3 regions of the uncultured Chloroflexus sp. genome follow, and region 2 is predicted to be linked to each of the others. Evidence: riboswitches for the same ligand, from Rfam matches in the RefSeq annotation. Region 2 holds a riboswitch; each other region holds the start of a gene.
The links. Region 2 has a riboswitch for S-adenosylmethionine ahead of mtnA (S-methyl-5-thioribose-1-phosphate isomerase). Riboswitches for the same ligand answer to the same signal wherever they lie in the genome.
Positions count from the first base shown of each region.

Region 1: linked by a shared signal. The riboswitch ahead of Q1A00_RS04760 (aminotransferase class I/II-fold pyridoxal phosphate-dependent enzyme) and the one ahead of mtnA (S-methyl-5-thioribose-1-phosphate isomerase) in region 2 are both predicted to bind S-adenosylmethionine.
Region 3: linked by a shared signal. The riboswitch ahead of Q1A00_RS00175 (homocysteine synthase) and the one ahead of mtnA (S-methyl-5-thioribose-1-phosphate isomerase) in region 2 are both predicted to bind S-adenosylmethionine.

Region 1 is NZ_CALLJH010000009.1:24,226-34,889, forward strand. Features, by position in the region: gene Q1A00_RS04740 (hypothetical protein) at 1-21, shown strand, start outside; gene Q1A00_RS04745 (hypothetical protein) at 24-287, opposite strand; gene map (type I methionyl aminopeptidase) at 453-1,229, opposite strand; gene Q1A00_RS04755 (methylenetetrahydrofolate reductase) at 1,290-2,213, opposite strand; gene Q1A00_RS04760 (aminotransferase class I/II-fold pyridoxal phosphate-dependent enzyme) at 2,217-3,413, opposite strand; SAM riboswitch class I at 3,487-3,593, opposite strand; gene Q1A00_RS04765 (class I SAM-dependent methyltransferase) at 3,673-4,257, opposite strand; gene Q1A00_RS04770 (GNAT family N-acetyltransferase) at 4,499-5,047, opposite strand; gene Q1A00_RS04775 (acetyl-CoA C-acyltransferase family protein) at 5,266-6,453, shown strand; gene fabG (3-oxoacyl-[acyl-carrier-protein] reductase) at 6,548-7,291, shown strand; gene Q1A00_RS04785 (hypothetical protein) at 7,310-7,609, opposite strand; gene Q1A00_RS04790 (BTAD domain-containing putative transcriptional regulator) at 7,699-10,664, shown strand, end outside.
Region 2 is NZ_CALLJH010000050.1:31,740-42,403, reverse strand. Features, by position in the region: gene ahcY (adenosylhomocysteinase) at 1-572, opposite strand, end outside; gene Q1A00_RS15780 (Gfo/Idh/MocA family oxidoreductase) at 593-1,633, opposite strand; gene Q1A00_RS15775 (carbohydrate kinase family protein) at 1,630-2,604, opposite strand; gene Q1A00_RS15770 (hypothetical protein) at 2,650-3,711, opposite strand; gene mtnA (S-methyl-5-thioribose-1-phosphate isomerase) at 3,708-4,751, opposite strand; SAM riboswitch class I at 4,812-4,918, opposite strand; gene hemW (radical SAM family heme chaperone HemW) at 5,087-6,268, opposite strand; gene Q1A00_RS15755 (TrkH family potassium uptake protein) at 6,293-7,669, opposite strand; gene Q1A00_RS15750 (TrkA family potassium uptake protein) at 7,666-8,340, opposite strand; gene Q1A00_RS15745 (zinc ABC transporter substrate-binding protein) at 8,778-9,707, shown strand; gene Q1A00_RS15740 (metal ABC transporter ATP-binding protein) at 9,732-10,508, shown strand; gene Q1A00_RS15735 (iron chelate uptake ABC transporter family permease subunit) at 10,595-10,664, shown strand, end outside.
Region 3 is NZ_CALLJH010000001.1:35,117-45,780, forward strand. Features, by position in the region: gene phnD (phosphate/phosphite/phosphonate ABC transporter substrate-binding protein) at 1-746, opposite strand, end outside; gene Q1A00_RS00145 (hypothetical protein) at 1,147-2,154, shown strand; gene Q1A00_RS00150 (hypothetical protein) at 2,339-2,587, shown strand; gene Q1A00_RS00155 (xanthine dehydrogenase family protein subunit M) at 2,861-3,721, opposite strand; gene Q1A00_RS00160 (molybdopterin cofactor-binding domain-containing protein) at 3,787-6,150, opposite strand; gene Q1A00_RS00165 ((2Fe-2S)-binding protein) at 6,195-6,677, opposite strand; gene Q1A00_RS00170 (carbon monoxide dehydrogenase subunit G) at 6,904-7,686, opposite strand; SAM riboswitch class I at 8,079-8,190, shown strand; gene Q1A00_RS00175 (homocysteine synthase) at 8,300-9,595, shown strand; gene Q1A00_RS00180 (homoserine O-acetyltransferase) at 9,677-10,664, shown strand, end outside.

The DNA.
Region 1 (10,664 bases), on a different contig from region 2:
GTGCTGTATCGCGTGCATTGAGATTAGCGGCGACGACCTTCTTGCCAATCACCCCAATCGCGTTCTTCAGCCGCCCGGATCGCGCGCCGCTTCAATGCCCGCCGCGATATCGGGATGACATCGTTGAAGATAGCCCAGAGCTGTTCTTCAAGGTGCGGCTGTTTCGCCAAGGCCGCCTCAATTGCGCTCATATCAAGCCCTCGCGCGTGTAATTCGCGGGCAATGGTCTTCGCCCGCTCCTTGTCATCGTTCGCTAAGGCCGCGATCAATTCTTCTTCCGGAGTCATATTCGCTCCTCTGGTAGAGATGCAACGTGAGCAAAGCTGCAAAGGTTGGTGAACGCAAAGCCGCCAAGGATGTTTGGAAACGATCCAAAGCGGTCTTCTACCCCGCCGACAAGATCCTTTGCGTGCTCTGTGACCGTCGTGCCTTTGCGTTGAACATCCCTTAGGCTACGCGGTGAGAATGATTGGCCCCTCGTCAGAGATTGCCAACGTATGCTCAAACTGGGCCGAACGCTTGCCATCGGCGGTGCGTACCGTCCAGCCGTCCCGATCGATCTTGGTCGTTGCTGTACCGGCATTAATCATCGGCTCGATGGTAAAGACCATTCCTGCGACAATCTTCCGCGTCTGGTTGGGATCATCGTAATGCAAAATCGTCGGCTCTTCGTGCAAATTACGGCCCAACCCGTGCCCGGTATACTCGCGCACGACTGAAAAACCATTGGCTTCAGCGTAACGCTGGATCGCCGCTCCAATCGCGCGCAGCGGATTACCTACTCGTGCCTGCTCGATACCTAGTTCGAGACAGCGGCGCGTGACATCGAGTAACCGCTGCGTCTCGTCATCGACCTCGCCGACGGCAAAGGTTTCGCAGGCGTCGCCGATCCAGCCGTTTAGGCGCAGGCCAATGTCAATTCCGACAATGTCGCCTTGGCGTAAGCGGTCGCGCTTGCTGGGAATGCCGTGGCAGATCACATCGTTAATCGAGGCGCAGATCGTGCCGGGGAAGGGTGGGATATAGTTACGCCGTCCGGCAGGGACGTACCCTTTGTACACCGGCTCAGCCCCGTGAGAACGGATAAACTCTTCAGCAATTGCATCGAGTTCAGCCGTGGTCACGCCGGGTCGGATATGCTCACGCAATACGTTGAACGTCTGCCGCACCAGTTGGCCGGCGGCACGCAAGAGTTCTATCTGCGCTGGAGATTTGAGAATGATAGCCATTGATTTGCTCGCTTATCTTCAGACACTAAGGACGATGCAACGCATCGTCCCTCCCATATGTTATAGCACATTCTCTGCAATCGCCGGCGCCGGCGGCCGCGGCAACAAACCGGCCTGCTCGACCACCCGTGGGATTGCTCGAGTCCAATCAACCGACATAATATGGACACCAGCCACCCCTTCGATACTCAGTAATTCATTGACCAGTTCGGCCGCTAGTGCAATGCCTTCAGCTTCGCTGTCAGTGGCGCGCTGCATCCGCTCGATCACTGTATCGGGCATGAGTGTACCGGGCAAGTTATCGCGCAAATAGACTGCCGACTGCGGACGGCGCAAGATCATCACTCCGGCTAGGATGTACGCCTGCTGATGCAGACCAGCGGCGCGCACATCGGCCATCCAGTGTCGAAACCGTGCTACATCAAAGATTAACTGGGTCTGAACAAATTCAGCGCCGGCTTCAATCTTCTTCTCTAGTCGTGCTGCTCGCTCGACGTTAGGGTTAGCGACGCTGCCGATAAAAAAGTGGGGGGCTTCTTTGAGTGGTGTACCCGATTGAAACGTAGCCTGATCGCGCAGGGTCCGCAGCATACGGATCAGTTGAAACGAATTCAGGTCGAGCACATTCTTGGCGTCGGGATGGTCACCGATGCGCGGATGATCGCCGGTCATTGCTAACAGGTTCCGCACCCCAAGCGCCGAAGCGCTCAAGGCATCAGCTTGTAATGCAATCCGGTTGCGGTGCTGGCAGGTCATCTGCATGATCGGCTCGATGCCGAGTTGCTGTAAGATCACGCTGCCGCCCAACGACGACATGCGGGCAATGCCACGCTGGTTGTCGGTCAGATTGACCGCATCAACATAATCGCGAATGTTCGTGGCGAGGGTCTCAAGGTGCGCGCGGGCCGCCCCCTTGGGCGGCGCAATCTCGCCGGTGACCACAATCTGGCCGGCGGCTAGCCGGCGTTGCAGGGTGGAGTGCATAAGCTATTCGTCGGCAAGGGCTTGTTGCAGATCGGCGATCAGGTCGCTCGCATCTTCGATCCCGCATGAGAGCCGGATCAGATTGTCGCGGATGCCCACCGCCAGCCGTTCTTCACTACTCAATTCATAGTAACTCATAAGCGCCGGTTGTTCAACCAGACTTTCCACACCGCCAAAGCTTGGGGCAATGTAAGGCAAGCGCAATCGGTCAACGACTGTCATTGCACTGTGCAGATCGCCGACCACCTCGAATGAGACCACGCCGCCAAACCCGCGCATTTGGGCGCGAGCAATGGCGTGATCGGGGTGATCGGGCAAGCCGGGATAATGCACTTTGGTCACGCGCGGGTGGCGGGCGAGAAATTCGGCCACCGCCTGCCCATTCTGATTGTGCCGCTCCATCCGTAAGGCGAGCGTTTTCAGGCCGCGGCCCAGCAAATAGGCCGCGTGTGGATCGCAGATTCCACCGAGAATGCCTTGCGTCTCGCGCAAGGCGCTGATGATCGACGGACGGCCAATGATAACGCCGGCGAGCAGATCGTTATGACCGGCAAGATATTTGCTACAGCTATGTACGACGAGATCGATGCCGTATGCGAGGGGGTGCATGTTGTAGGGGGTGGCGAAGGTCGCATCGATCACCGTCTTGATCCGGTGTTCGCGGGCAATTGCCGCCACTGCGGCCAGATCGATCACCCGCAGATAGGGGTTGGTCGGCGCTTCGGTAACGATCAAGCGCGTGTGGCCCGGCTCAATCGCGGCGGCGATGGCTGCCGGATCGGCTGCTGCCACCACCGTATGCCTTACCCCGAGGCGGGCTAACATCGTGCTGATAAACTGACGAGTACGGCGATAGCCGTCGTCAGTCAAGATGACATGGCTGCCAGCAGGGAGCATCGCCAACATCACGGTGGTCAACGCATTCATCCCGGAAGCGCAGAGCAATGCTGCTGCCGGAGCATCCGGTGACTCGAGCGCTGCGAGGCGAGCTTCAACGGCGCGCACGGTCGGGTTGCTATACCGGCCATACTCGTCGCGCTCTCGTTCACCCGCCTGAAAGGCGATCAACTCGGCGCTATCGCGGAAGGTATAGGTGGCACTCTGCACAATAGGTGGCGTGATCGCGTCGAACGCGCGCTGACGCGGTTCGCCAGCGTGGACGGCGGCCGTACTGAGGCCGGGAGACTGGTTAGTGGGCATAAAAAAACCTCTCATCGGGGCGACGAGAGATCAGATGACGCGCTTCTGCCGAGGGCGAGAAGACGCCGCTCTCCTCTCATCTGCCAGCTTCGTGCTGCCGGAGTTGCCACCCGTCAGGCGTTGATCCGCCGGGTTGGCGCGGTTTCATCGGGCCGGTCCCTCCACCGCTCTGGATGAGTGCAGCGTTCTGCAATTGAAGCAAGTATAGCAGGAAAGAATGCGGGTTGTCAATTCACAGGAGTGGGATACCGTCCCGCTCTTAGCGCGTGCAATAGTAAATCTCGCCGCTCTCGGCGGTCAACCCCATCCGCAGCGCCGCCTCGTGATCGGGAACCATATCAGTTACTGTTGTGACCGATACGGTAAACCCGGCTTCGCATAACCGATCGATATAATCGCGGCCATACTTACGCACATGATCTTCTTGCCCAAACGCAATCAGTCGTTCCTTTGGTTCAACGATCGTGGGATCTTCAAAGGTTGTTTCAGCCATAATCGGTACCAACAAGATCGCCCAACCGGTTGGCTTGAGTGTGCGCCAAAACTCGCGTATTGCTTTGCGATCATCAGGCACGTGTTCGAGCACATGGCTGCATAAAATAACATCAAAATATTCATCAGGATATTGAATATTGGTAATATCCATTTTGACCATGACGTGGGGATCGAGTAAATCCGCAGTGAGGTAGCCTGCGCCTAACCGGCGCCGGAAGATCGGCTCAAAGCATGGTTCAGGAGCGACATGCAGAACGTTCTTGGGTTGTGCGTCAAAAAGATTGGTTCGTTTGGTGAGGTATAACCATAATAAGCGGTGGCGTTCTAACGAACCGCAATAAATGCACATCGCGCCTTTGCGCTTCGATCTTCCGTAAGGAGCAAATGCACGCGACTCGCGTTGGCAAACGGGGCAGAAGCGACCTGTGCCACGATAACGAGGTTTCTAATCTGCTGGACTCGATTGCGCACACTGCGTAGCGGTCGCTTGATTTCTTCGGGGAGATGGCGTAGCGGGTTCGGCATAACGTATTTCAAGAATATGTTGATTGGGGCGAGACGTGATAGAGTCCCGCCCCCTTATATCACTATCACACGCGCAGGAAGGCTGACATAATCACCACATCATGCAACTCGCCGTTGCGATCAATAGCGTGGCGTGCCAATTGCCCTTCGACAGCGAACCCTAAGCGTGAAAAGATTGCTTGCCCAGCCTTCAGAGCGGCTAGCATTGCTACTGTTACCTTCTGAGCACCTAATTCACGCGCCGCTTCCACAATGGCTTGCGCCATCTGCGTTCCCAACCCGCTCCGACGCCACCCCGGTTTCACGATCAGGCGTAATTCGGCAACGTGGTTTGACCAACCGGGCACACGCCGTGCTGAGGTGTAGGCCACGATCGAACCATCATCGGCCAGTGCAATGATTTGCCGCCAATTCTCGGCGTGCGAGGCGTTAGCCAAGCGAGCAATAATTTCGGGATTGGTGAAATCTTCTTCGAGGTAGAGGAGATCGTCTTTGGGTAAACTTACCCCAAAATCGGCGAGTGCCGCTCGATCGCTTTCGACTAACGGGCGAATTGTCACCTGCCGACCATCTTTTAGTGCTGCATTGCTTATCGCTTCGCTGCGTAGGGCCATGCCCAGCCTCCTGCTGTGTGCTGATAAGGGACAGTTTCATATCGAAGTGCGTGAAATATACCACATGAAGTTACAGCCGGGTTACGCCATGCAACATCTCTTTGAAATGGTCAATTCTTTTCCCTGATTGTGTTATCGAAACTGGTATAATTGTAGCTGTTCCTTGGATTAGTAGCAACCGGCGGAGTCGCCCGGCGATCCGTCGCAAGGAGGTCGTCATGAGCGAAAAGCGCGAGGTCGTTGTGCTCAGTGGCGTGCGCACGGCCATTGGCACATTCGGCGGCAGTCTCAAAGACCATCCCCCGACTGAATTGGCGGCGTTGGTAACCCGCGAGGCAGTGGCGCGGGCTGGCGTACAGCCTGAGGAAATTGGGCATGTTGTCTTTGGCCACGTGATTAATACCGAGCCGCACGATATGTATATGGCTCGCTATGCAGCGGTACGCGGTGGTTTACCGGTCGAAGTGCCGGCGCTGACTCTCAATCGGCTGTGCGGAAGCGGTCTGCAAGCGATTGTTTCGGCGGCGCAGTATATTTTGCTCGGCGATATTGATGCAGCCGTTGCCGGTGGTTCCGAGTGTATGAGTCGCAGTCCGTATAGCCTGCCGGCGATGCGCTTCGGCGCCCGAATGAACGACGCGAAGGCTGTCGATATGATGGTCGGCGCGCTGAACGATCCGTTCGATGATTGCCATATGGGAGTGACTGCCGAGAATGTGGCAGCGAAGTGGGGCATTAGTCGCGAAGATCAAGATCAATTGGCCTACGAGAGTCATATGCGCGCGGCCCGCGCGATCGAAGAGGGGCGCTTTACTGAGCAGATCGTGCCGGTCGAGGTTAAGGTCAAAGGCGGTACTGCGCAGTTCACTATTGATGAAGGCGTGCGCCGCGATACCAGTCTCGATAAGTTAGCCAAGCTGCGCCCAGTGTTCCTCAAGGATGGCACAGTTACCGCTGGCAATGCCTCTAGCATTAATGATGCCGCTGCCGCCGTGGTGTTGATGGATCGGGCCACCGCCGAACAGCGTGGCTATAAGCCAATGGCACGCTTGGTGGGCTACAGCAACGTCGCGGTTGATCCGAAGTATATGGGTATTGGCCCGGTGCCGGCGGTGCGCCGTCTGCTCGAGCGGACTGGTCTGCGGATTGATGATATCGATGTCTTTGAGGTGAACGAAGCCTTCGCCGCCCAAGCCTTGGCCGTGATTCGCGATCTGGGTCTGCCTATGGATCGTACCAATCCTAACGGGAGTGGTATCTCGTTGGGCCATCCGATCGGCGCGACCGGCTGTATCCTGACGGTGAAAGCCATCTATGAGTTGCATCGTGTCGGTGGACGCTATGCGTTGGTGACGATGTGTATCGGTGGTGGACAGGGGATTGCGGCGATCTTCGAGCGTATGTAACTGCGTTACAATTAGGTGCGTTGCGAGCAGACGCCATAGTGTGGGCCGTGGCGTCTGCTCAAGGAACAAAGTGTAAGGTTGGTAGGAGAGAACAATGGGCAAGTTAGCTGGCCGGGTCGCGATTGTGACCGGCGCTTCGCGCGGGATTGGGCGGGCTATTGCGCTGGCATTGGCCGCCGAGGGCGCTAAGGTGGCGGTTAATTACAATAGTAGCGCTGCCGCAGCGCAGGAAGTGGTGGATACGATTCGATCATCTGGTGGTGACGCGATGCCGGTGCAGGCTAATGTGAGCCGAGCTGATGAGGCGCGTATGATGGTGCAGCAGGTGCTCGATCAGTGGGGCCACGTTGATATTTTAGTCAATAATGCCGGTATCACTCGCGACCGCACCTTACGCAAGCTCACCGATGAGGATTGGAGCACCGTGATCCAGAATAACCTCAATAGTGTGTACTACTGCACCACCGCCGTGATGCCGCACATGATCGAGCGCAAATACGGGCGGATCATTAATATCAGCTCGTTTGTCGGGCAAGCCGGTAATTTCGGCCAAGCCAACTACGCCGCGTCAAAGGGCGGTATTATTGCCTTCACCAAGACCGCAGCACTTGAATTAGCGAAACATAATATTACGGTCAACGCGCTGGCACCCGGCTTTACCATCACTGATATGCTGGCCAAAGTGCCCGAACAGGTGCAAGAACAGATCAAAGCCCGCATTCCAATGGGGCGCTTTGGCTTGCCCGAAGAGATTGCTAAGGCCGTCGTGTTCTTGGCTGCCGATGGCGACTACATCACCGGCCAGCAGATTAACGTTAACGGCGGTGTGTATATGTAGCCATCACCTGCGCAAGAACTACGATTTGCGCATGCGTTCGATGATCGATTGAATGTCGCCGACGTAGCCCTGCCACGCCTGCATCATCTCTTGACTCAAGCGTTGTTGGGTGCGAATTGCGTCGGCGACTGCTTGCTCGGTCGAATGGCGCAAACTACGACTGTAGTCCCAGTTTTTCAAGACGATGTCGAAGGCCATGTCTGTACTGGCGGCGAGGAGTTCGTTCCACGCTCGCAACGACTGGAACATTGGATCGGTCAAATCCGGCAGCATTGGCTGGTTGGACGTGGGTTGCTCGCGTTCTTCGTTCGTTGGCATTGTATCTGGCCCTGTGTACAATAGGCAATGTTGAATCTGTCGGTTATGGAAGTGGCAATGCTGTCCATTGCCTAATGATGATCACGGCAATGCAAGGCATTGCACTAACGATCCCTGCCATCCTCATGGTATCACCAGCGGTTACAGATGAGTATAACGAATACCTGTTACGGCCTCGGCTCCTGCCGCCGCCAGCCCCGTTGTACCGTGTCCGTCGGGTACGGGTTGAGCAGCGGCTGGCGGTAGCCCTTGATGCGCCGTTGACTATTGTGGTTGCGCCGCCCGGCAGTGGCAAGACGGTCGCGCTAGCGGCACTCGCTGTTCACGGTGGCTGGCCAGCAGCGTGGTGCCGTGCCGATGCCGCTGATGATCCTCCGCGCCTTTTGCGCCATCTCGCGGCAGCCCTAAGTCGTGTGACTCCCCTTGATACTCAGCGCTCGCCGACAACAATCGATGCGTTGATTAATGCCTTGACTAGCGATCTCGATGATGAAACCTTGCTGATTATCGATGATGCGCATCTGATCGATGAACACCCTGATTTGCGTGCGCTGATCGAACGCTTGATCGTTGCCCAACCGCCACGGTTGCATCTTGTCTTGGCCGGACGGCGTGAACCCGATTCGCCTCTGATCGCCACCGCTCGTCTCCGTGGTGAGGCGGTGCTCGTCGAGCCAGATGCATTGGCATTTACGTCTGATGAGGCTGCTGCCCTCTGGCAACAGGCTGGACGGACGCTGCCAGCCGATTTCGATGAGTTGCTTGCATTTAGTGCTGGCTGGGCGCTGGCACTACGGATTGCGCTCGATGCCACTGATTGGCGCAGTTCGTTGGGTTTGCGCGAACACGTCACGCCAGCACTTGACGAATATCTGGAACGTGAGGTGTTGGCGCCGCTGCCCGCACCGTTGCGCCGCTGCCTCCAACGTAGCGCCGGTCTGCGTTGGCTCGAACCCGGTATTTGCTCGGCGCTTGATCCAGCGCTCAATGCCCCAGCCTTGATTGCTGAATTGCGCCGACGCCGGCTTTTTGTCGAACCTTTCGGCGATCATGGGGTGCGCTTTCAACCAATTATTGCCGCTTGGCTGGCTCGCCGCGCCGCGGCTGATCCGGAGTGGCCTACGCTGCACCGGCAAGCGGCAGCCTATTTTCAACGCACTGGCGATCGAGAGAGTGCGCTGTACCATCAGATTGCTGCCGGTGATCCGGCTGCTGTGTCCACGTTCCTCCCTCTTGCGCGGACATTGCTCGCCGAGCGGCGGGCGGAGGCGGTGTTGGATTGGATGCGCCGGCTTGCGCTGTCGAGCGATGAAGCGCCGGAATTGGTTGAGATACAGGCCGCTGCGCTCCATCAACTTAACCGCCTCGAGGCGGCGCTCGCCGCCTATCGGCGCGCGGAACGCGCCTTTGCCGCCCAGAACGATCGTCTTGGCCAATCACGCTGTCTGCGTGGCCAAGCGTCGATCTACCTCGATACCGTCCAACCCGCGCCGGCGACCGATTTGCTCCGCCGCGCGCTTAAACTGCTTCCCCGCCATTGCGGTGAAGAACGGATCGAGCTGCTGTTGATGCAGGCCGAGAATTGGGCGAATCGTGGTCGAGCTGATATTGGGCTGCGGCTTGAACAGACGGCGCGTAAGCTGGCAATGGCGCATGGTCTGGAGCATCTGTACGCTGCGCACGCTGAAACGTTGCGGCCACGCCTGTTGCTGCGCGCTGGCCGGTTGCAGGAAGCGCGCCAATTGCTCGAAGAACGGCTCTGGTCAGAACACCCGTTTACCCGCGCTACCGCTCATCGTGAACCGCTCTTATTGCTGGCGCTGATCAATGCGATGCTTGGCGTCGGCCCGCAGGCGCTAGCATTCGCCCACCGTATGTTGCTCGAAGCTCAGCAGAGCAGCAACCTTGTGACCGAAGCGCTAGCAGAATTGCGCCTTGGCCATGCCTATCAATTGATCGCTCGCGGCGACGATAACGCTGCGCGCCAACATTACAGCCGCGGCTTGCGTTTGCTGCAACAGGTGACAGTGCCTCGCACCCGCGCTGAAGGCTACCTTGGCTTGACCTTGCTCCACGGCCATGCCGGCGATTTGGCGCGGGCCGAAGCCGATGCCCGCGAAGGATTGTTACTGGCCGCTTCATCGGGCGATGAATGGGTGGCGGCGTTGATGCTGCTTGCGTTGGGGAGTGTGACACTGGTTGCAGATGATCCGCGCGGTTACGAATGGCTTGATCAGGCCGAGCAACGCTTTCAAGCCGGCCACGATACCTTCGGTCTGTTCCTCGTCCATCTGTGGCGTGCGTTGGCTGCGTTGCGCGCTGGCCGGGGTGCGAGCGTTGATCCGCTGATAGATCAGGTGATGCGCGAGGCGGTGGAACATGGGTATGAGAATGTGTTGATCGGCCCGAGTCTGTTTGGCCCGCGTGATATTGCTGCATTGGTGCCGTTGCTGTTGCGCGCGCGTACAATGCCGGCTCATCGCGAGACTGCAATGCGCTTGCTCCGGCAGGGTTTCCCCTCAATCGCCGCCGATGATACGGTTGATGATTATCATCCCGGCTTTACCCTGCGCGTGCAGATGCTGGGTGCGTTTCGGGTGTGGCGCGGTAATCAAGAGATTCAAGCCCGCGAGTGGCAACGCGAAAAGGCCCGCCAGCTCTTTCAGTTACTGTTGACGATGCGTGGGAATTGGGTGCAGCGTGAGCAGATTTGCGCATGGCTGTGGCCTGATGCCGATCTCGAAGCCGCTGAGCGCCAGTTTAAAGTGACGCTGAATACGCTCAATGCGGCCCTCGAACCCCATCGCCCGCCGCGGGTGCCGCCGTTCTTCATTCGCCGGCAAGGGTTGGCCTATAGCTTTGCCCCCTCGTTCGGTGCATGGATCGATGTTGATGAGTTTGAATTGCGCGCCAGCGGCGCCCAAACCACAACCGATCCCGATTTTGCTCGCCGCAGCGCACAGGCTGCGCTTCAACTCTACCGTGGCGATTACCTTGCCGAATCGCTTTACGATTCGTGGACGATTGAAGAGCGTGAGCGCTTGTTGGCGCGTTA
Region 2 (10,664 bases):
GTGCCGTAGCGGTTGTCGAACATGTGCTTGGTATCACTGTCGTTGACCGCAATCACCGGGAAGGGCAACACGCCCTGCTTGGCCATTGCCTTGAGCCGGATGACGCCGGTAGTCGTCTCTTCGGTGCTGCCGACCATGTGCGGGATCAGGTCGGGCCGATCTTTCAGCACACCGGTCACCAAATCGGCGCCGTCGTCCATCGTCAGTTGCGGATTGTGGTCGAGCGCGGCGCGGATATGGCTGTAGTAGACCTCGTTGCTCTCACCTTTGATGGCAAAGACTGGAATCTCTTCATAGGCAACCAGCGCTGCGGCAACGTCATCTTGGGTGCTCAGCGGATTTGAAGCAACGAGCACAATATCGGCGCCGCCGGCGGCCAGTGTGCGCATCAGATTGGCGGTCTCGGTGGTGACGTGCAGACAGGCGCTAATGCGCAGGCCAGCCAATGGTCGCTCGCGGGCAAAGCGCTCGCGGATCAAGCGCAGCACCGGCATCTCTTTCTCGGCCCACTCGATGCGCTTGCGGCCCTGTTCAGCGAGGCTGAGGTCTTTTACGTCGTAACTGGCAGTCATACGGTGTAATCGCTCCTTTGCTAGGATGTCGTGAGCGTTCCTACCGGCCACTCCGGTACGAACGCTGATGCACGAATAACGGAATGGGTTGCTGTGTGGGCGCTGGTAAACAGCGCCTCCATCGCGGCGAGATTGTCGAGTGACTCGGTGAGCGGCATGGCGCCGATAGCGGGAATGGGTTCACCGGCGGCAGCGAGCCGCGCGAAGCCTTCCGCCTCCAACTGAAAGTGGTCGGCAGGCGGAATGGTGATTGTTTCGACAGTAACGTGGCGACCGCCACGGGCCACAGCGATGCTCGTCGCCTGTTCGGAGGTCGGGTTAAACGGACGTTCAAGATGGATCCAGCCAGCGTCGCCAATAATCTCAACCCGCTGGTTCCACGCGCTGCGGAAGCTGCACGTGATAGTGGCATGGCGATCACCATCAAAGCGCAGCAGACCGCTGAGACTGAAATCGATAGGCGCACCGTTGACAAAGGCGCTCGCTGTGCGTGGTTGTGAACCGAAGACCATACGGGCATAGCTCAGCGGGTAGCAGCCGATGTCGTAAAGCGCACCGCCGCCTAAGTCGGCATTGAGCCGAATATTTGTTGTATCGTCGAGCAGGAAGCCAAAACTGCCACGTACCTGCTGTACCTCGCCGATAACGCCATCAGCCAACAAGCGTTGCACGGTGATCGTCTGGGGATGGAAGCGGTACATAAACCCTTCCATCAACAGCCGTCGATTAGCCTGCGCCGCAGCCACCATCGCCAACCCATCGGCCAGCGTCGTCGCCATTGGCTTTTCGCAGAGCACGTGCTTACCGGCCTGCAACGCCGCAATTGACCATTCGGCGTGCAGGCTATTGGGCAACGCAAGATAGACTGCCTCAACTTCCGGATCGGCTAGCAGCGCGGTGTAATTGCTATACGCGCGCGGAATGCCGAAGTCGGCGGCGAACGCCGTGGCGCGCTCGCCATCGCGGGCCGCAATTGCCACCACCTGTTCAGTCGCTGAAGCAGTAAGCGCGCCGGCAAAGCGGCGGGCAATCCGGCCAGCGCTAAGAATGCCCCACTTCATGCCGCCTCCTGCAGCGAGAAGACGTCGAGCGGCAAATCGTGGCCAAACGCAGCGCGGTACCGGTTGGCAAACTGGCTCAGTGTAAAGCGATGCTCTTGGCAACCGCGCTCTTCAATCGCGTAGGCAGCGCAGAGCGCGGCAATCCGGCCGGTCATTTCCAGCGGCAAGCCGCGTGCCAACCCAAACGCAATCCCGGCCAAATACGCATCACCGGCGCCGGTCGGATCGCGTACCTCGGTAACGGGGGCGATTGGAATCTGGGCAGCGAGTTGACCATCAACATAGATCTGCGAACCATCAACTCCGCGTGTTACCACCGTAATCGGCGCTTGGCCGATCAATTCGGGTTCGCTAATCCCAAGGCACTTCGCCATCATGCCAAACTCATAGTCGTTACTAATCAACACTCGCGCCCCTTTCAAGCCAACTTCCAGCAAGTCAGGGTCAAGGCGGGGCGTCTGCTTGCCCGGATCGAAAATATAGGGCACCCCCATCTGCTGGCATTCGCGGGCGAACCGGCGCATCGCGTCGGGGTTGGTCGGTGAAATCAGCACCAAATCATCAGCCGTCAAGCCGCGGTCCAAGAGGGAATTGTGGTGATCGTGTCCCATAGCGCCAGCGTAGAACGCGACAATCTGATTATTGGCCTGATCGGTATTAATAAAGCAAGAGGAGGTAAACTCGTGCTCGATGATCGTAATCCCGCTCGTGTCTACGCCTCGATCTTCAAGCCACTCGCGATAGGCGCCGAAATCGTGGCCGGCGGCGCCGACGATGAGTGGTCGTTCGCCGAGCAGCGCCAAATTATAGGCAATATTCCCGGCGACGCCGCCGCGCAACTTGCGCATCGAGTCGACCAAAAAACTGACCGAGATAATATGCGCTTTGTCGCTCAGCATAAAATCCTTAAAGTAGCCGGGAAAATCCATAATGTAATCGAAGGCAAGCGAGCCGGTGACCACGATCTTCACGGTACGTACTCCTCTACATACCCCGCGATGAGCGGGAGACCAATGTTATATCTCGGTAAAACCAACCGCTTGTTGGACTAACTGCGCCGTCTCGGCGCAGAGCTGTAAGGCTTGTTCGGCTTGGGCCGGGTTAAGGTAGGCTAGGCTACCAGTGAACGAAATAAACGATTGGCGCTGCACCACTGCCGTATCAACGCCGGTGGTTGCGGCGATCTGCCGCATCGCCTGCAACGTCTGATCGCGCAGCTCGCTACTCTGCGCGTTGGCGAGCAGGCGCGCTTCCGCCGGCACCACGCCCCAAGCCATGCATCCGCCATCGGCAAGAAATTCGGCGAGCGGCGTCGCGGCAGCCAGCAGCGGTTGCAGGTGGTCAGCTAGATGACAGCCGATCACATCAACCGGCAGATGCAACACCTCTGCCCACTGCACCCCGCCGCTCAGAAAGAGACCGCGGCGGCTCGGCAGATCGGCCAGCAACCGGTTGAGCAGATCGAGTCCATCCTCCCACGTGAGCGGGCAGAGCGGCGTTGACAGCGCATCGAGGAACGGCTCTTCGATCATGGCCAGCCGACGCAGGGCATAACCCTGCACCTGTTCGTGCTGCCATGCGACGCGCAAGCTGCACAGATAGAGCAGTAGCTCGCGCCATTCCGGTTCGTAGGCCAGTGGCCGGTCGTGGTTATCAGTCAGCGCCAAGCTGAGACTCACCGGGCCGATCGTTTCGTATTTAAGCAACAGCGGTTGCCGTTCTTCGGTATTGAGCCGGCGCAAGACTTCTTCCAGCACTGTTACTGCCGGGCCGCTCAGTGCAGCAAACTGAGCATCGCCGCGAAGGTAGGCGAGGCCGACTTGCGCGGCATCACGTTCGAGGGTTTCGTGCTCAACCGCTAGCCGGTCGCGTTCAACATCGATCTGCACGCCGGGCAACCCCTGCGCCGCCAGCGCAAACGGTGTCTCGGCCAGCGTGCGCGGCGGCGGCAACGGCCATGCCGGCGTTTGCGGCAGATACTGGCAGATCAACTGGGCAACCATTGCCGGATTGTTATGCGGCAACCCGCCGCGCAGCAGGGGCCGGCAAGCCGGTTGAAATGCGCCAAAGCCACTCATGATCCGCTCGCAAGGTGTCGGAGAGCATCGATGAACGGTGGCTGCACCACGCCGCGTTCAGTAATAATGGCCGTTACTAGCTCGTGCGGTGTTACGTCGAACGCTGGATGGGCAGCCTGAACGCCGTGCGGTGCAATGGCGACGCCGGCAATATGGGTTACTTCGGCGGGATCGCGCTCCTCAATCGGTATCTCAGCGCCGCTGGCGGTAGCGAGGTCAATCGTGGAGGAGGGGGCGGCGACGTAAAAGGGGATGTTGTGATAACGAGCCAAGACGGCTAACCCGTAGGTGCCAATCTTGTTAGCAACATCGCCATTGGCGGCGATGCGGTCAGCGCCGACGATCACGCAATCAACGAGGCCGCGTTGCATCATGAAAGCAGCCATATTGTCGGTAATCAAGGTTTGCGAAATGCCGGCCTGCAACAGTTCCCACGCCGTCAGGCGCGCACCTTGCAAGAAGGGGCGGGTCTCATCAACAAAGACGTGGATCGGGCGGCCTTGGGCGAAGGCAGTGCGGATCGGCGCCAGCGCGGTGCCGTAGCCGGCAGTGGCGAGGCCACCGGCGTTGCAGTGGGTGAGCACGTGGCCACGAGGTGGGATCAGCGGCGCACCGTGATCACCGATGGCGTGGCACATCGCGAGGTCTTCGGCGTAAATAGCTTCAGCTTCAGCGAGTAGCGCCGCCTTGATCGCGTCTGCTCCTTCTGCCGCAACCGCCTCGGCCCGGCGCAGCATGCGCGTCGTTGCCCATGCCAAGTTCACTGCGGTCGGGCGTTGAGCGTCGAGGGTTGCCTTCGCTTGCTGCAGCTCGGTGAGCAGCGCCTCTGGAGTAGCAGCCCTGCTCTGGCGGGCAACCAATGCCATCCCGTAGGCAGCAGTGCAACCGATCGCCGGCGCGCCGCGCACTTGCATGCTGCGAATCGCATGGGCGACGTGGGCTAACTCGGTGCAATGCACCACTTCAAACGTGTGCGGCAGCTTGCGCTGGTCGATCAGGCGAACGGTATCATCTTCCCACCAGACAGTGCGGAGTTCCATAGGCGTTGCAATAAGATGGAGCCACTCGCGCGGCGAGAGGCTCCGATAATCACGTCGTTCCTCTCATCTTCCGGCCAATGTTGTCCATTGCCGCTGGATTTGGCACCTTCCCTGACGGGGGTTGCCGGGCGTCATCGGGCCAGTCCCTCAGCCCATCTCGATGAGCATCTGAAGTTCGCCGACGCACCATGGCGCAAGCGAACGTTGTGCGCGATTATAACACGATTGTGAGGCTGCGGCAAATAGCTGTGTCAAGCGAGAAATTGCTTGCCTATGACCCTCTTTTGCTGAGCAGTGGTTGGTATGCAGAGGCATTGTGCGCTAGCGCGATGCTATCACACAAAGTGAGCGAATACTTTATTCCCTACCATCCGCCCACGCTCGGTCAACCGTACCCGCTCGCTCTCGATTGTGATCAACCCCTGTGCGCTTAGGTCGGCCAGTGTCGTACCATAGATGTCGGTTAACGCTTGACCAACCCGGGCCGCGAAGTGGCTGAAGCTGACACCGATATCGAGCCGCAACCCCATGAACATCGTCTCAGCAGCGAGATCGGCCTTGGTGAGCGGGATGGTCTCGGCGATTGGGCGGCGTCCGGCCTGTACCGCAGCGAGGTAACCATCGATCGGGCGCAGATTGGCGTACCGTTGTGGGAAGACGTGACCGTGCGCGCCAGCGCCGGCGGCGAGGTAGTCGCTGTTGAGCCAGTAGGCGAGATTGTGCTGGCAGGCCAGTGTGGGTGGGGCATCAGGTCGGTCAGCGGGGTGGGAACGAACCCAATTTGAAATCTCGTAGTGACGGTAGCCCGCGTTGCCAAGCAGCTCCATCGCTAACTCGTACATCGCGCCGGTCAGATCGTCATCAGGTACGCGCAAGCGCCCCGCCGTTACTTGCGCATAGAGCGGCGTGCTCTCTTCCAGAATCAGCGAGTAGAGTGCGAAGTGATCGACATCCCACGTTATCACCTCTTGCAAGGTGGCCCGCCATTCAGCCAAGTCTTGTCCGGGCAGGCCAAAGATAAAGTCAAGGTTGATCGACTCAAATCCCACTCGCCGAGCATCTTCATAGCTAGCGCGTGCCTCAGCAGCGGTGTGGATGCGTCCGAGCATGCGCAAGGTTGGATCGTGCAGACTTTGCACGCCCATGCTCAGCCGGTTGATGCCCAGCACGCGCAGATCGCGCAGGTAATCGCGCCCCAACACCGTGCCGGGGTTGGCTTCGAGCGAGATTTCGGCCTGCTCTAAGGGCACAATTGCTGCTGCCGCCTGCAAGATGCGCTCGATCTGGGCCGGTGTGAGCATACTCGGTGTGCCGCCGCCGAAGAAGATGCTCGGTCGTAACGCCGCTGCTTCAGCAGAGATCGGCAATGGTGGGAGATACTCGCGCAGCATGGCTAGCTCGGCGCAGAGCGCATCAACATACGCCGCAATCCGATGCTCTAGGTTGGCGTAGGTGTTAAAATCGCAGTACGAGCAGCGACGATGGCAAAATGGAATATGAAGGTAAAGATGGCGCATGTGGTGATGTTCTCGGTGAGTATATTACCCGATCAGAATCTGCTCTTCTGGATAGATCACGTGTTGCGGCGACGTATTTGGTCGAGCGATGGCGCTGATGATCGTAAGAGCGCCTAATCTGCCCCAAAACATCACCGCAATGATCACCAACTGACCGATGGGATTAAGTTCGTCAGTCAATCCCAATGATAGCCCACACGTGGCAAAAGCTGACACAACTTCAAAGACGGCACGGTCGAGCGTGGTATCGTGGGTTGTCACAATGAGCCACGTGGCGAGCAGCACGACAAAGAGCGAAATCGTCAACACTGCAGCCGCACGCCGCACCATACCGGTCGCGAGACTACGTCCACTAAACTGCGCAGTGGGTAGGCCACGGGCATAGCTCCAGAGCGAAATAGAGAGCACAGCAAAGGTGCCGGTCGTAATGCCGCCGCCCATCGAGGCGGGCGCACAGCCAATGAACATCAGCGTGATCAACAGCAGTTGACTGCCCGGCGTCAGTTCCTCAAAATTGGCAATGCCAGAAAAGCCAGCCGTGCGAGCTGAAATTGATTGGAAGGTCGTGACAATGATTTGGCGAGCGAGGGGTTCGTTGTGCAGAGCACCATCGGTATCAAACCCTTCGCTGAGCCAGAGACCAACTGACCCACCAACGACGAGGATCGTGACTACGAGCAGGGTAATACGGGTATGCAATGAGAATTTGTGTCCTTGGAAATACGAAGTCAAATCGGCGACTACTGGAATACCGAGACCACCTAAAAAGATCAAAGCCCCCATCACAAAGAGGGTCACACTATCGCGGGGGAGGCCATCTGCAAAGCCGGGAGTGCCGATGAAGAGATCAAAGCCGGCGTTACAAAATGCCGAGACCGAATGAAACAGTGCATAAAACAGCGCCTGCCCTTCACTGAGGCGCGGATCGGTACGCCAGTGCAAATACAACATCGCCGCGCCAATGGCCTCGATCGTGATGACGGTAATCAGCACCCGTTTCGTAAGGCTTAAAATTGCTGCTGGCGAAAGAAGACCGAGCGAATCGCTCAGCGCCAGCCGGTCGGTAAAGCTGATCCGCCGGCCAAGGAGACGAAAAATAATCACGGCGACGACCATAAAGCCGACACCGCCGATTTGGATCAGCAGCATCAGCAGAATCTGCCCGATGAATGAAAGGTCTTGTACCGGTGTAATAATCGATAAGCCGGTGACGCTCAGCGCAGAGGTGGCCGTGAAGAGCGCCTCCATGAAGGATAATGGTCGGGTACTGCTGAGCGGTATTAAGAGCAACCCGGTGCCGATTGCTATCGACAGAGCTAAACCGCCGACGAGTCTGAGTGGCGGCGGGATGGGTCTGCGCCGTAAGCGGTTAAGGGAACGGCTAGTAGGAAGTGAGATCATGACGATAAATCGCAGAACGTACTGATATTCGCATCAGAGCCGATAATGAGCATCCGGTCGTCACGGCGAAAGACATAGTCTGGCGGTGGGGTGACGAGCATTTTGTTGTCGCTTTGCTTCACTGCCAAGACATTGATCCCGTAGCGCCGGCGCAACCCGCTTTGCATCAACGTTTGCCCCACCAGCGGCGCTGGCACTTTGACTTCTGCTACGCTGAAGCCGTGTCCAAGGTTTAGGTGTTCAAGCAGGTGCGGTTCCGAAAGTTGCCACGCCAGCCGGGCGCCGGCTTCGTGTTCAGGTAACACAACCATATCGGCACCGACTCTGGTCAAGATATACTGTTGGCGTTCATTAAGCGCCTTGCACACGACACGCTTAACCCCTAGTTGTTTCAGGGCGACGGTGGTCATCAAGTTGGCTTCAAATTGCGACCCGATCGCGACCACAACTGTGTCGAAGGACAAAATATCAACCGCCCGCAGTGCATCTTCGTTGGTCGAATCGAGCGCAACGACCTGTGTCATGCGGTCAGCTAATTGTTGGACGATGTTTGGATCGCGATCGATGCCTAACACGGTGTGGCCGCGTTCGATCAAGTTCAGGGCAACGCTGCGTCCGAATCGACCAAGACCAATCACGGCGAATTCGAGCTGGCTTGGCTTGCGCGCCATGCGACTCCCCTCCTTCGACGGCTGTTAGGTATGTTGTCTGCATTGTACCGCAGATTAAGGAGCGACTAGGTGTATGGCTCCTCTCCACCCTCCCTCTCCCTACGGGGGCGAGGGGCGGTGCGCTGCGGACTGGTACTCCCCGGTCGCGCGAAATGTATTCCGCCCACTTTCCCAGTCAAGCGACCCTGCCCCTCCCTCCCGCCCTCTCCCCACGGGGGCGAGGGGGCGGTTTGTCATTACGAGGAGTGTAACCCCTGAATCAATCTCCTCCTCAACACGCAGATGGCCCCTCACCTCAGTGGCAAGAGAGAAAGAGAACGCCCCATCCAAAGTCCCGCAGGGTCTGCTGTACCCCATATTCGGACTTGGTACTTGACAACCGCTCGCTTCTTTGTTAGTTTTAGGATAGACTAAAAATGTTTTTTGAACAGGTTCATATGCATCTTCGGCTTGGCTTAATCATAACGCTCACCATACTCTCACTCGCAAGTTGCGCCACGCCGGTCAGTGACGGGCGCATCCGAGTGGTTGCAACCACCGGCCCCATCAGCGATATCGTGCAGGCAATTGCCGGTGAGCGGGTTACGCTGCGCACGATGCTCGGCCCCGGCATCGATCCACACACCTACATTGCTACTGAGAGCGATCTATTTGCACTGCAAGAAGCTGCTCTCATTCTTTACAACGGTCTGCATCTCGAAGCCAACCTTGCCCGTGTGTTCGAGGGGATCAAACGCAGCGGGCGGATTCCCGTCATCGCCGTTGCAGAAGCGATACCGGAAGGATTGCTCTTGGCTTGGCAAGACGGTGACAAAGCCTATGACCCACACGTTTGGCACGATCCGCAACGGTGGCGCTACGCGGTGGAAGCAGTACGCGATGCACTAATTGCGGTTGATCCAGCCGGGAGTGCTCTATACTGGCAGCGCAGTGAGCAGTATCTGGCCGATCTTCAGGCGCTTGATACCGAGTTGCGCATCATGGCCGAGCGTATTCCACTCGAGCAACGCATCCTAGTAACGGCGCACGATGCGTTCCAATACTTCGGTCACGCCTACGGCTTCCGGGTCGAAGCGGTGCAAGGCATCAGTACCGCCGCTGAGGCTAGCGCCGCCGATATTCGTGCGCTTACCGAATTGGTGGTTACGCACCGAGTTCCAGCGATCTTCGTCGAAACCAGCGTCTCGTCGCGCACCATCGAGGCAGTGCAGAGTGCAGCGCGCGCTGTCGGCCACGAAGTGCGTATCGGCGGTGAACTCTATTCCGATTCACTTGGTGATCCCGATGGGCCGGCAGGCACGTACTTTGGAATGATGCTTCACAATATGCAGACGATCGTCACTGCGTTGGCTCCGGCCGACACATAGGAACTAGAGCGATGAGGTGATGCTATGCATCCAGCGGTTGAAATCGAGGACTTAACGGTCGCTTACGGTGATAAACCGGTGCTATGGGATGTCGATTTGCGCGTACCACGTGGTGTTTTGATGGGGATTATTGGCCCGAATGGAGCAGGTAAGACGACACTCCTAAAAGCAACCTTAGGACTTGTAAAGCCGGCTGCAGGTAGTGTGCGCATTCTGGGCCGGCCTTACGAACAGCAACGGCGTCTTGTGGCTTATGTGCCGCAACGGAGCAGTGTTGATTGGGATTTTCCTACTACGGTGCTTGATGTGGTGCTTATGGGTCGCTACGGCCATCTTGGCTGGATCCGCCGACCGGGACGGGCCGAGCGCGCTGTGGCACTCGCTGCCCTCGAACAGGTGCAAATGGCCGATTTTGCCCAACGCCAAATCGGTCAGCTCTCTGGCGGGCAGCAACAGCGTGTTTTTCTTGCTCGTGCTTTAGCCCAAAATGCCGAAGTCTATTTTATGGATGAGCCATTTCAGGGCGTAGACGCCGTTACCGAACGGGCGATTATTCAGATTCTGCGCGACCTGCGCGCTGCCGGTAAGACGGTGGTGGTCGTGCATCACGATCTGCAAACGGTGCCAGAGTATTTCGATCAGGTGGCGTTAATCAACGTGCGTCGTATCGCGGCTGGGCCGGTGCGCGAGGTGTTTACCGAAACCAACCTGCGCGCAACTTACGGTGGCCGGCTTGCTATCCTCGGCAGGAATGGCGCAGCCGATGCTGTTACGACGCCTACTCCGGCGCCGGGGGATTGAGCAATAAGACGCACGGCTTGCATTGTTCATCGTCGTGGAGCACAAAATCTGAGCATTGCAACGCTCGATCACAGCGAGACACGGATATGGAACTCTTCACTGACTACACGCTACGCACCGTCACCATCGGATCAATGCTGCTGGGCGCAATCAGTG
Region 3 (10,664 bases), on a different contig from region 2:
ATCATCCGCTTCATCACCGAGTTGGCGATAGCGGCTGCATCATAATCACCGTTCGCTACGCCAAGGATCGAATTATCGTGACCGCCAGAGAAGACGGCTTCAAAGTCGCCGCGCTCGCTCGATAGGTTGAACTGCGATGCCAGTAGGGCCGAAGGGGCTTTGAACCCTGAGTTCGATGTTGGCTCGGTAAAGGCGACGCGCCGACCCCTTAAGTCTTCAATCGACTGAATATCGCTATTTGCTGGAACAATGATCTCCATCTCGTAGCCAAACGAGCCATCTGCCTTTGCCATCATCGTGAAAGGGACAAAGCCGGCAAAGTTGACGGCAAACGGAACGCTGCCGCTATTGAAACCGGCAACGTGGAGGCGGCCGGCGCGCATTGCTTCAAGCTGGGCTGCATTGGAGTCGACAGCGAAGTATTCGACTCTCTTGCCGGTCACTTTTTCGAGGTGAGCCAGAAAATCTGCCCATGCGACGCGGTAGACCGAAGGGTCTTCGACTGGTGTGTAGGCGAAGATGAGGGTATCAGGATTGACCCATTGGGCTGGATCTTTGGGTGGATCGGCAACAAGATCGCCATCTTCATCACAAAAGCGTGCATCCATTTCAGGGGGGCGAGGGCAAGCATCGGCTGCGGCCGGAGCTGAGGTTGGTGCGGTGGTTGTCTGAGGGGTAGAGCCGCAGGCGGTAACGAATGCTACAACCATGAAATACAGGAACGCCAAGCGCATCATGCGAGCCATACCAGTTATTGACCTCCTAAGTATGATGATGTATGCGCTACTTATTGTGACTAAAGCAGATTATCTGCCAACGAGAAAAATGTTAAATAAAAATAAAGATTGGATTAAGTATTGAATAAACTGCGTATGTTGGACGCTTCGACCTTGGGGCTGGGTATTCGTAGGCGCGAGACCAATCGGCGAAGCAAGCGCGGCGATCCTACTAGTTTGTCGCCCTCGCTTTGGATGTCTGCTGAAAAATTCATTTAAATCAATGATAATACAAAAACATATGAATAATAAAGTAAATATTGTTATTTTATTAAGAACTTTTCTTTAATAATTTTATTGACACGACGATGATTTTGCTGTATGATGCTAACATCTGTTATTACCTTCTCAAAACATGCGGGGGGTTTGTATGAGATTGCGCTGGCTGCATCTGTTCGCAACAGTAGTGGCGATAATGTTGCTGGCCGTATTGATGCCAACGCCACTCATCAACGCGCAGAACCGAATCTGTTTCAACGAAGTGCCGAATTGTATTGAAGGTCGATTTGCCGAGTACTGGCAGCAGAACGGTGGTCTCCCCGTGTTTGGGTTCCCGATAATGCCTGCGTTCCAGCAAGAGGTAGAAGGTAGGGTGCGGCTGGTGCAAATCTTCGAGCGTAACCGTTTTGAGCTGCATCCAGAAAACGCACGCCCTTACGATGTGTTACTCGGTCGATTGGGTGATGATCTGTTGCAGCGACGCGGTACCCCTTGGCAGAATGAGCCAAAGGCACCAACCACGCAGCAGTCTGGCTGCCGTTACTTTGCTCAGACCCAACATCTGGTGTGTGACGCCTTCTTGCGTTACTGGCAGTCGCATGGGTTGGATTTTGATGGTCAGCGCGGCTTTAGCGAGGCTGAGAGTTTAGCCCTGTTCGGCTTGCCGTTGACCGAAGCGCGGGTCGAGACCAACTCGTCAGGCGATACGGTGCTGACGCAGTGGTTCGAGCGGGCGCGGTTCGAGTTGCATACAAACCTCGGCCCGAATGTGGTGTTGTTGGGGCTATTGGGTCGTGAGGCATTCGGGTCGCAGCCTAGGCCACAACCTACGCCACCGCCAGCGCCGGCTGACCCTTGTGCGGATATTCCGGCGCCGATCAATGGTTCGGTTAAACCGATATGTATAAGAGGCAGTCAGAATTTTGAAGTAAACATCATTGGTTATGGCTTTACTCCCGGTGAGCAGGTTGGGGTCTATGTTACCCAAGTCGCAACCGGTATCGTCATAGGGGTAGATATTGTTGGTGGCAATACCGCTGAAGACGATGGTAGTTACAGTATTGTCCTCTTTGGGCAACTACCGAAAGGGTTATACGCTGTAACGATGGAAGGAGTGCAGTCTCGGCACAAGACCATCGTCTACTTCAAGATTGCGTAGTCATGTCGAGGTGTTCACGCTAGGAATGATGTCCCCCGCATCGTTGACCGGTACGGGGGTGCACGCGCCTTTGGCAGATTTCAAGGCAACAGAGTGTAGCCACTGCAAGGTTACGTTTGATAATGTGCCGAAGGTCTGGATCACTCTCAAAATCGTCACGTGGTTGCTCTAAGTGGTCTCAATCGTGCTCAGCTTCAATGCGCCGTTCATCGCCTATTCCATTGTCTCCATCACCGTATTGCGCATGGACGATGGCGAGCTAATTACAGAATTTGCTAAGGAGATTGGCTTCATCAGCGAGCTTGTGACAGTCTATTGCTTCGACAAAGCGGTGGGTAGTGCTATTCATCGTTCAGGAAGGGGCGTAGCGTGGTCTGACGGTACTGCCAGATCCGTATTGCTCATCGGGCCAGTTGAAACCGGTTCCTTATGATCCGAATAGGTACATAAACTGAAGTGTGGGATACGCCGATGCGATAGGTAGTTCTTGAATGGCGTATCGGAGAGCACGCCCGTGATGGCTCCATACGACGGAGAAAGCGTCTTCCCTCTTTTCCTTCTTGCGCTGAAGAATGCGCGTATCCTAATATGATTGTTCTCTGTTTGTTCGTCAGCGCAGAGTAAGTCAGTACGGTTGGGGGAAGGGTGTAGCGGTTAGGGGGATATGAACCGGAAGGGCGAGTTATAAACCCGCCCTTCCATTGCTCTATCGTGCGCGCTCGATTGCCCTAAGCAAGGCGCGCTTGGTGTAGACCTTGCACATTGCCCGTCGGTACTCTGCGCTGGCGTGGATGTCGCCGAGCATATCCATGCCTTCGCCAGCATGGGCAGCGGCGGCGGCCACGGCATCGGCGCTGCCGTCAGTGCCGATCAGCGCCTGCTCGACGGCAGGCTGACGTTCAGCCTTAGGGCCGGCGCCGGTAATTGCCACGCGGCATGCCGTCACCTGACCATTTTCCATTTTGACATACGCGGCTGCGCCAACAATCGCGTATCGGCTTGCCGGATGGGGGAACTTGGCGTAAGCTGAGCCTTCACCAGCGCCATGGCTATCAAATGTAATGGTAGTGATAATCTCGCCCGGTTCGAGGGCCGTACTGAGCATATCGGTGAAGAAATCAGCCGCGGCGATGGCGCGTGGGCCGTTGGGGCCTTCAACATGGATCTGGGCATCGAGCGCCAACACTACGGCCGGCATATCAGCAGCAGGGTCAGCATGGGCCAGCGAGCCACCGATAGTGCCGCGATTGCGCACCTGAATGTCGCCGATAAGGCCAACCGCGTCGGTCATCGCCGGGCAAGCCTTGGCCAATGCCGTATGATGCTCGATAGCACTCCATGTGGTCATTGCACCGATCTCGACCGTACCATTGACCTTAATCCCGCGCAGTTCGGCCACTTTATTGATATCGATCAACACACTTGGCGATGCAAGGCGCAGTTTCATCGCCGGCAAGAGCGAGTGACCACCGGCTAGGATCTTGGCATCATCGCCGTGCTGCTGCAACAACGTCAGCGCCTCGGCAAGGCTCGTCGGCGCGTAGTAATCGAAAGGAGCTGGAATCATAGCTACTCCCTTATGCGTCATAGCAGGCACAGGCTCAAAGTAGCCCGCGCCTGCGTTGCTTCTCGCTACTTACCGTGAATCGCGTGCCAAATCCGTTCGGGAGTGGCCGGCATTTGCAAATGCTTCACGCCGAACGGTGCCAGCGCATCAATAATCGCGTTCATCACGCACTGCGCCGATGCAATCGTGCCCGCCTCGCCAGCCCCCTTCACGCCGAGCGGATTCACCGGCGACGGTGTAACGGTATGGTCTGTCTCGATATGCGGCACCATTGCGGCCGTCGGCACAGCGTAGTCCATCAGCGTACCGGTGAGCAATTGGCCGTCTTCGCTATAGACAGCCCCCTCGTAGAGTGCCTGTGCCAACCCTTGGGCGATACCACCGTGAATTTGACCTTCCACGATCAGCGGATTGATCTGATTACCGCAGTCATCAACCGCGATATAGCGCAACAGCTTGACATGGCCGGTTTCAGGATCAACCTCAACAATGCTTACATGCGTACCGAAGGGGAAGGTACAGTTCGGCGGATCGTAGTAGCTGGTCTCGTCGAGGAAGGGTTCCATACCGGGTGGCAGGTTATAAGCAACGGCGGCAGCGGCGGCTAACTCGCCAATTGTCTTGCCCTTGTCGGGTGAACCTTTGACATACGCGCGGCCATTCTCAAACACGATGTCAGCCTCGTTGGCTTCCAGCAGGTGAGCGGCCAACTTGCGCGCCTTCTCTTTGATCTTATCGACGCTACGCTTAATCGCCACCCCGCCGACGGCCAGCGAGCGTGAGCCGTAGGTGCCATAGCCGAACGGTGTACCTTGAGTGTCGCCCCACTGCACCTCGACATCCTCGTAAGGCACACCCAACTCGTCAGCCACAATCTGGGCAAAGGTCGTCTCAAGGCCTTGGCCGTGCGGCAGCGAGCCGGTCGTGACCACCACCTTGCCGGTGAGATGGACACGAACATTAGCGCTTTCCCAAAGGCCGGCCCCCCAACCTTGACTGCCCATCCACGCGCTTGGCGCAATGCCGCAGATTTCAACATACGACGAGATACCGATGCCGAGGTAGCGGCCCTGTTTGCGCAATTCCGCTTGCTGCTTGCGGAACTCGGCATAGCCAGCAATTTCTAGCGCCTTGTTCAACGCCGGCTCGTAATTGCCGCTATCGTAGGGCAGCAGACCCAACCCATTATCGTAGGGGAAGTCTTCTGGTTGGATGAAATTCTTGCGCCGCACCTCAGCCGGATCCATCCCGATCTCAGCGGCAAAGCGATCAACCATGCGTTCGATCAGGTAGCTAGCTTCAGGGCGACCGGCACCGCGATACGCATCAACCATTGCCGTATTGGTATACACGCCGGTTACGTGAACGTGCGCTGCCGGAATCTTGTAAGCCCCGGTGACGATCCGACCGTAGAGCGTTGTTGGAATACCGGCAGCGACGGTCGAGAAGTAAGCACCAATATTCGCCCATGTCTTCACGCGCAGGCCGGTAATCTTGCCATCGCGGGTACCGGCCAGCTCGGCCTCGGTAATATGGTCGCGTCCGTGGGTTGAATACTTGTAATTCTCAGAGCGATCCTCAACAAACTTCACCGGTCGGCCCAGCTTGCGCGCGGCCCACATCGTGAAGGCCATATCGTTGTAGCAGAAGATCTTCTGCCCAAAACCACCACCGACGTTCGGCGCAATGCAGCGCAGTTTTGTTTCAGGCACTCCGAAGACGAAGGCAGTTAAGAGCAAACGATGCACGTGCGGCGCCTGCGAGGTCATCCAGACCGTCCATTCGCCAGTCGTGGCATCGTAGCGCGCAATTGAACCGCGCGTCTCCATTGGGGTGGGAATAAGGCGTTGATTGATAATCTCTTCCTTAACCACCACCTCGGCGCTCGCGACTGCCGCGTCCGCCGCTGCCTTATTCCCGCATTCCCACTCAAACACAATATTGTTGGGTGCAGCCTCGTGGATCTGGGGCGCGCCGGGTTCAACCGCTTTGCGGGCATCGACAACTGCTGGTAGCGGTTCGTACTCAACCTCAACCGCATCAGCAGCATCGCGAGCGATATAACGGTTTTCAGCCACCACCATCGCCACTGGATCGCCAACCATTGCCACCTTATCAACGGCCAGCGCGCGCGGAGGTACCGGATTGTTCTTCACCCCTGAAGCCAGCCATGCTGCCGGCATCGGGTTGATATCGAGCATGTCCTTACCGGTGAATACCGCAACTACACCGGGCATTGCCAGTGCTTTACTTGCGTCGATTGACACAATTTTGGCATGAGCATAAGGGCTACGCACCAGCGCAATGTGCAGCATACCGGGCAGCTTGATGTCATCAAGATAATTGCCGTGACCGGTAATCAGCTTGGGGTCTTCGCGGCGCTTCAACGCCCGTCCAACCAGTCGCTCCTTCATCTCGGTAGCGGTCATCCTTGACTCCTCACTAGGTTCGTTGTGAACAAGTGCCGAACGGACTAATCAGCGGCTTGTGCAGCGGCCATCTTCTCGGCGGCATAGCGCACAGCTCGGACAATGTTTTCGTAGCCGGTGCAACGGCAGAGATTGCCTTCGAGGCCGTGGCGAATCTCTTCATCGGTGGGATTGGGGTTGCGCTTGAGTAGATCGGCGGCGGCCATAATCATACCGGGGGTACAGAACCCGCACTGAAGACCGTGCTTCTCCCAGAAACCTTCTTGCAGCGGGTGGAGCTGGCCGTCGTGCGCTAAACCCTCAATGGTGGTAATCTCGGCGCCATCGCACTGAACGGCCAGCGTAGTACACGACTTAACGCTCACGCCGTTGATATGTACGACGCACGCGCCGCATTGGCTGGTATCGCACCCGATATGAGTGCCGGTCAGATTGAGATGCTCACGCAAGTAGTGAACGAGCAGTAGGCGCGGCTCAACCTCACTAGTGTAGCGAACACCGTTGATGGTGACCGTAATCGTTGTCACGCTCCAACCTCCTTGTTGACTGTGAAGTAAACGACATACTATGAAACAGCGACGGGTAATGAAGTGTGGACTAAGGGAAACGTCGCGCACGATGACGATAAACGATCTAATGAAGCGTATTTCTTTGGTGAGAAGGCGACTATCGGTATGCGCGCGCCTTCTCGCTTGCCTCCTCCCCTATGCTCGGGCAGGTTGCCTAATGAGAAGCGAGGAACTGTTGGCCGGGCTAACGGCGCCGACCAAGTAAGTAACCGAGTAAGAATGCGATAATGACCCATGGCACCCACGGACGCTCTTTCAAAAAATCCTCGATAACGCCGAGGGCAACATCTACTTCAGTGAGACCTTCACCGGCAGGAACGTGAATTGTGCGCCGGGCAACGGTTGACTCTTCCGGCTCAGGTGCATGCGCAGCAGGTTTGGGATTGGGCGCGGCAGCCGGCTCAGGGGTAACGGGAGCAGATGGTGGCGCGGCAGCCGGCTCAGGGGTAGCGGGTGGTGATACTGAGGTAGCAGATGTTGCAGGTGTGGCCGACTCGGATTCAGCCGTGGGTGAAGAAATACCACTGCGCCGTGCCTCAATCTGCGCGGCAAGCGCCTTAAGGCTCTGGGAAATCAGCGTCTTGGCTGCACCATCAAGGAGACGTTGGCCAACACTAGCGATAGTTCCACCAACGTGTGCCTCACCACCGTAGTCGAGAATCGTCTGTCCGTTTTCTTCACGGAGCTGAATGCTGCCCGATCCTTTCAGAAAGCCATTACTACCTTTCCCGTCGACGTGAATGTCATACGACTCAGGCGCGTGAATGTTATCAATCTTTACGCGACCGCTGTACACGCCGCGCACTGCTTGCAGGCCGATCTTCAATGTGCTCTCATATTCGTTTTCGCCAACTTGCTCAAGTCGCTGACAACCGGGAATGGTGCGGGCTAACACTTCTGGATCATTCAGCGCAGACCACACTTCCTCACGACTAGCTGCAAAGATGTAATTGCCGGCGATCTTCACACTAACTCCTTGCTGCCCGGTTCACAGATATTGAGCCGGGCAACCTCTGTAAAAAGACGAGTATACCTATACCTTAATACACGCCATGCTCTGTCCTGCCGAACTAGGAGAGCTTGCTTTACACTGGTAGTATACTCGAGATAATTTTATGCGCGTCTAGTTATGGGTTCCATATCTATCTTACTCAGCAGCACAAGCTTTGTCAAGGCAATGTGCAGGTCGAGTTGGTTGCAGTGCGCATTGGGCAGCTATCACCGATTCCGTAGGGACGAGGAACGAAAACGGGGCAAAATTCCTTGCCCAGATACTTGACAAAGGCGAGTTGCATAATTTATATTATCCGCAACGCATTGGTGTAGGCGACACCGACACGCACCTCAACAACATACACGCACTCATCCAGAGCGGTGGAGGGACCGGCCCGTTGAAACCGCAGCAACCCTCGCATGCGTCGCCGCGTGCGAACGGTGCTAATTCCGGCAGAAGTGTTCTGGAAGATGAGCGACGTGGCAGCGCGGCTTGCCGCAATGATTTCACGCCCTCATCGCACGTTGAGGGCGTTTTTGTTGCCTGCAATTTGGCTCACTTTGATAAATGTTTGAGGAGGTTGTTCATGTCCGATGCTCCGCGCTTCACCGGTTTCGAGACGCTCGCCTTGCATGCCGGTCAGACCCCTGATCCGGTTACCGGATCACGGGCGGTGCCGATCTATGCCACCACATCGTATCAGTTCAAGGACACCGATCATGCGGCGCGTCTGTTCAACTTGCAGGAATTTGGTAATATCTACACGCGCATCATGAACCCGACCACCGACGTGTTCGAGCAGCGCATGGCGGCGCTCGAAGGTGGAGTTGGCGCGTTGGCATTGGCGTCAGGGCAAGCCGCCGAGACGCTAGCTATTCTCAATCTAGCCGGCAGTGGGGACAATATCGTTGCTTCGTCAGATTTGTACGGCGGCACGTATAACCTCTTCCGCCACACCTTACCAAAGCTCGGCATTACCACCCGTTTTGTCGATGCGCGCGATTACGACGGTTTTGCGGCTGCTATTGACGATCGCACTAAAGCCTTTTTCCTCGAATTGGTTGGAAATCCGCGGCTCGACGTGCTCGATCTGGAACGGATCGCGGCCATCGCCCACGAGCGCGGCGTGCCGGTGATAGTTGATGCGACAACGGTGACGCCATATCTGTGGCAGCCGATCCAGCACGGCGCCGATATTGTCATCCACTCGGCGACGAAGTATATCGGTGGGCACGGCACCGCCATTGGCGGGATTATCGTTGATAGTGGCAAGTTCGACTGGGCAGCCAGTGGCCGGTTCCCTGAATTTACCAGCCCTGATCCGAGCTACCACGGGTTGGTTTACACACAGACGTTTGGTCAATTAGCGTATATTATCAAAGCGCGGGTGCAGGGCTTGCGTGACATCGGCGCGGCGCTCAGTCCATTTAATAGCTTCCTCTTTTTGCAAGGGTTAGAGACGCTGCCGTTACGGATGGAGCGGCATAGCAAGAATGCGTTGGCTGTCGCTCAGTACCTTAGCGAACATCCGAAGGTGGCATGGGTGAACTACCCCGGTCTGCCGAGCCATCCGAGCTATGCGCTGGCGCAGAAGTATTTGCCCCGCGGCCAGAGCGGGATCGTCGGCTTTGGCTTGAAAGGCGGACGAGTGGCTGGCCGTACCTTCATCGAGCGGCTACGCCTCTTCTCGCATCTGGCAAACATCGGTGACGCTAAGAGCCTTGCTATCCATCCGGCCACGACGACCCACAGCCAGTTGACGCCGGAAGAGCAGCGGCTGACTGGCGTGACCGACGATTATGTGCGGCTCTCGATTGGTCTTGAGACGATCGACGACATTTTGGCCGATCTCGATCAAGCGCTGGCCGGGACGCCGTCATAATACACAGCGGGCATCGCGGCGACAACGGTGTCGCCGCTGTTGCCGGCTGCCCGGCTTCCTTGCAGTCAGGAGAAGATGTTGATGGAAGCTTTCGTTCATGCGCCAACCCCAGAGGGGGTTGGCTATGTGCGCACCCAGCGCATGCATTGGACAACACCGCTGACGTTGGTGAGTGGTGCAACGCTGGCACCGTTGACGCTGGCTTACGAGACATACGGTGAGCTAGCCCCTGATCGCTCGAATGCGATCTTGATCCTCCACGCCTTGTCAGGTGATGCGCACGCTGCCGGCTACCATAGCCCCGCTGACCGTAAACCGGGCTGGTGGGACGGAATGATCGGGCCGGGACGCGCATTCGACACCAACCGCTATTTTGTCATCTGCTCAAACGTGATCGGCGGTTGTCGTGGTTCAACCGGTCCCTCAAGCCCACACCCGGCTGATGGTAAGCCTTACGGATCGCGCTTTCCCATCATCACGATTGAAGATATGGTGCATGCTCAGCGGCGTCTCATCGATGCGTTGGGCATCGAGACATTGCTGGCGGTGGCCGGTGGTTCAATGGGCGGGTTTCAAGCGTTAGCATGGGCAGTGGAATATCCGCAACGGGTGCGCGGAGCGATCCTGCTAGCAACTAGCGCTCGCTCAAGTGCGCAAACAGTGGCGTGGAATTACATTGGCCGGCGCGCGATTATGGCTGATCCACGCTGGCAAGGCGGCGACTATTACGATGGCGAACCGCCGCGCGACGGTCTGGCAGTGGCGCGTATGCTTGGCCATATCACCTATCTGTGCGAAGAGAAGCTGGAGCAACGCTTTGGTCGGCGTGGTGATCCCGGTACGCTCGATCTTGGGCCGCACTTTGCGATTGAACACTATCTCGAACATCAAGCGGCCCGCTTCAACGATCGGTTTGATGCCAATTCCTACCTTATCATCACCCGCGCCATGGACAGTTGGGATCTAGCGGCGCGTTACGGTTCGCTGGCGGCGGCCTTTGATCAAGCGCGGGCGCGGTTCCTTGGCTTGGCCTACAGCAGTGACTGGCTTTACCCGCCGAGCGAGACCT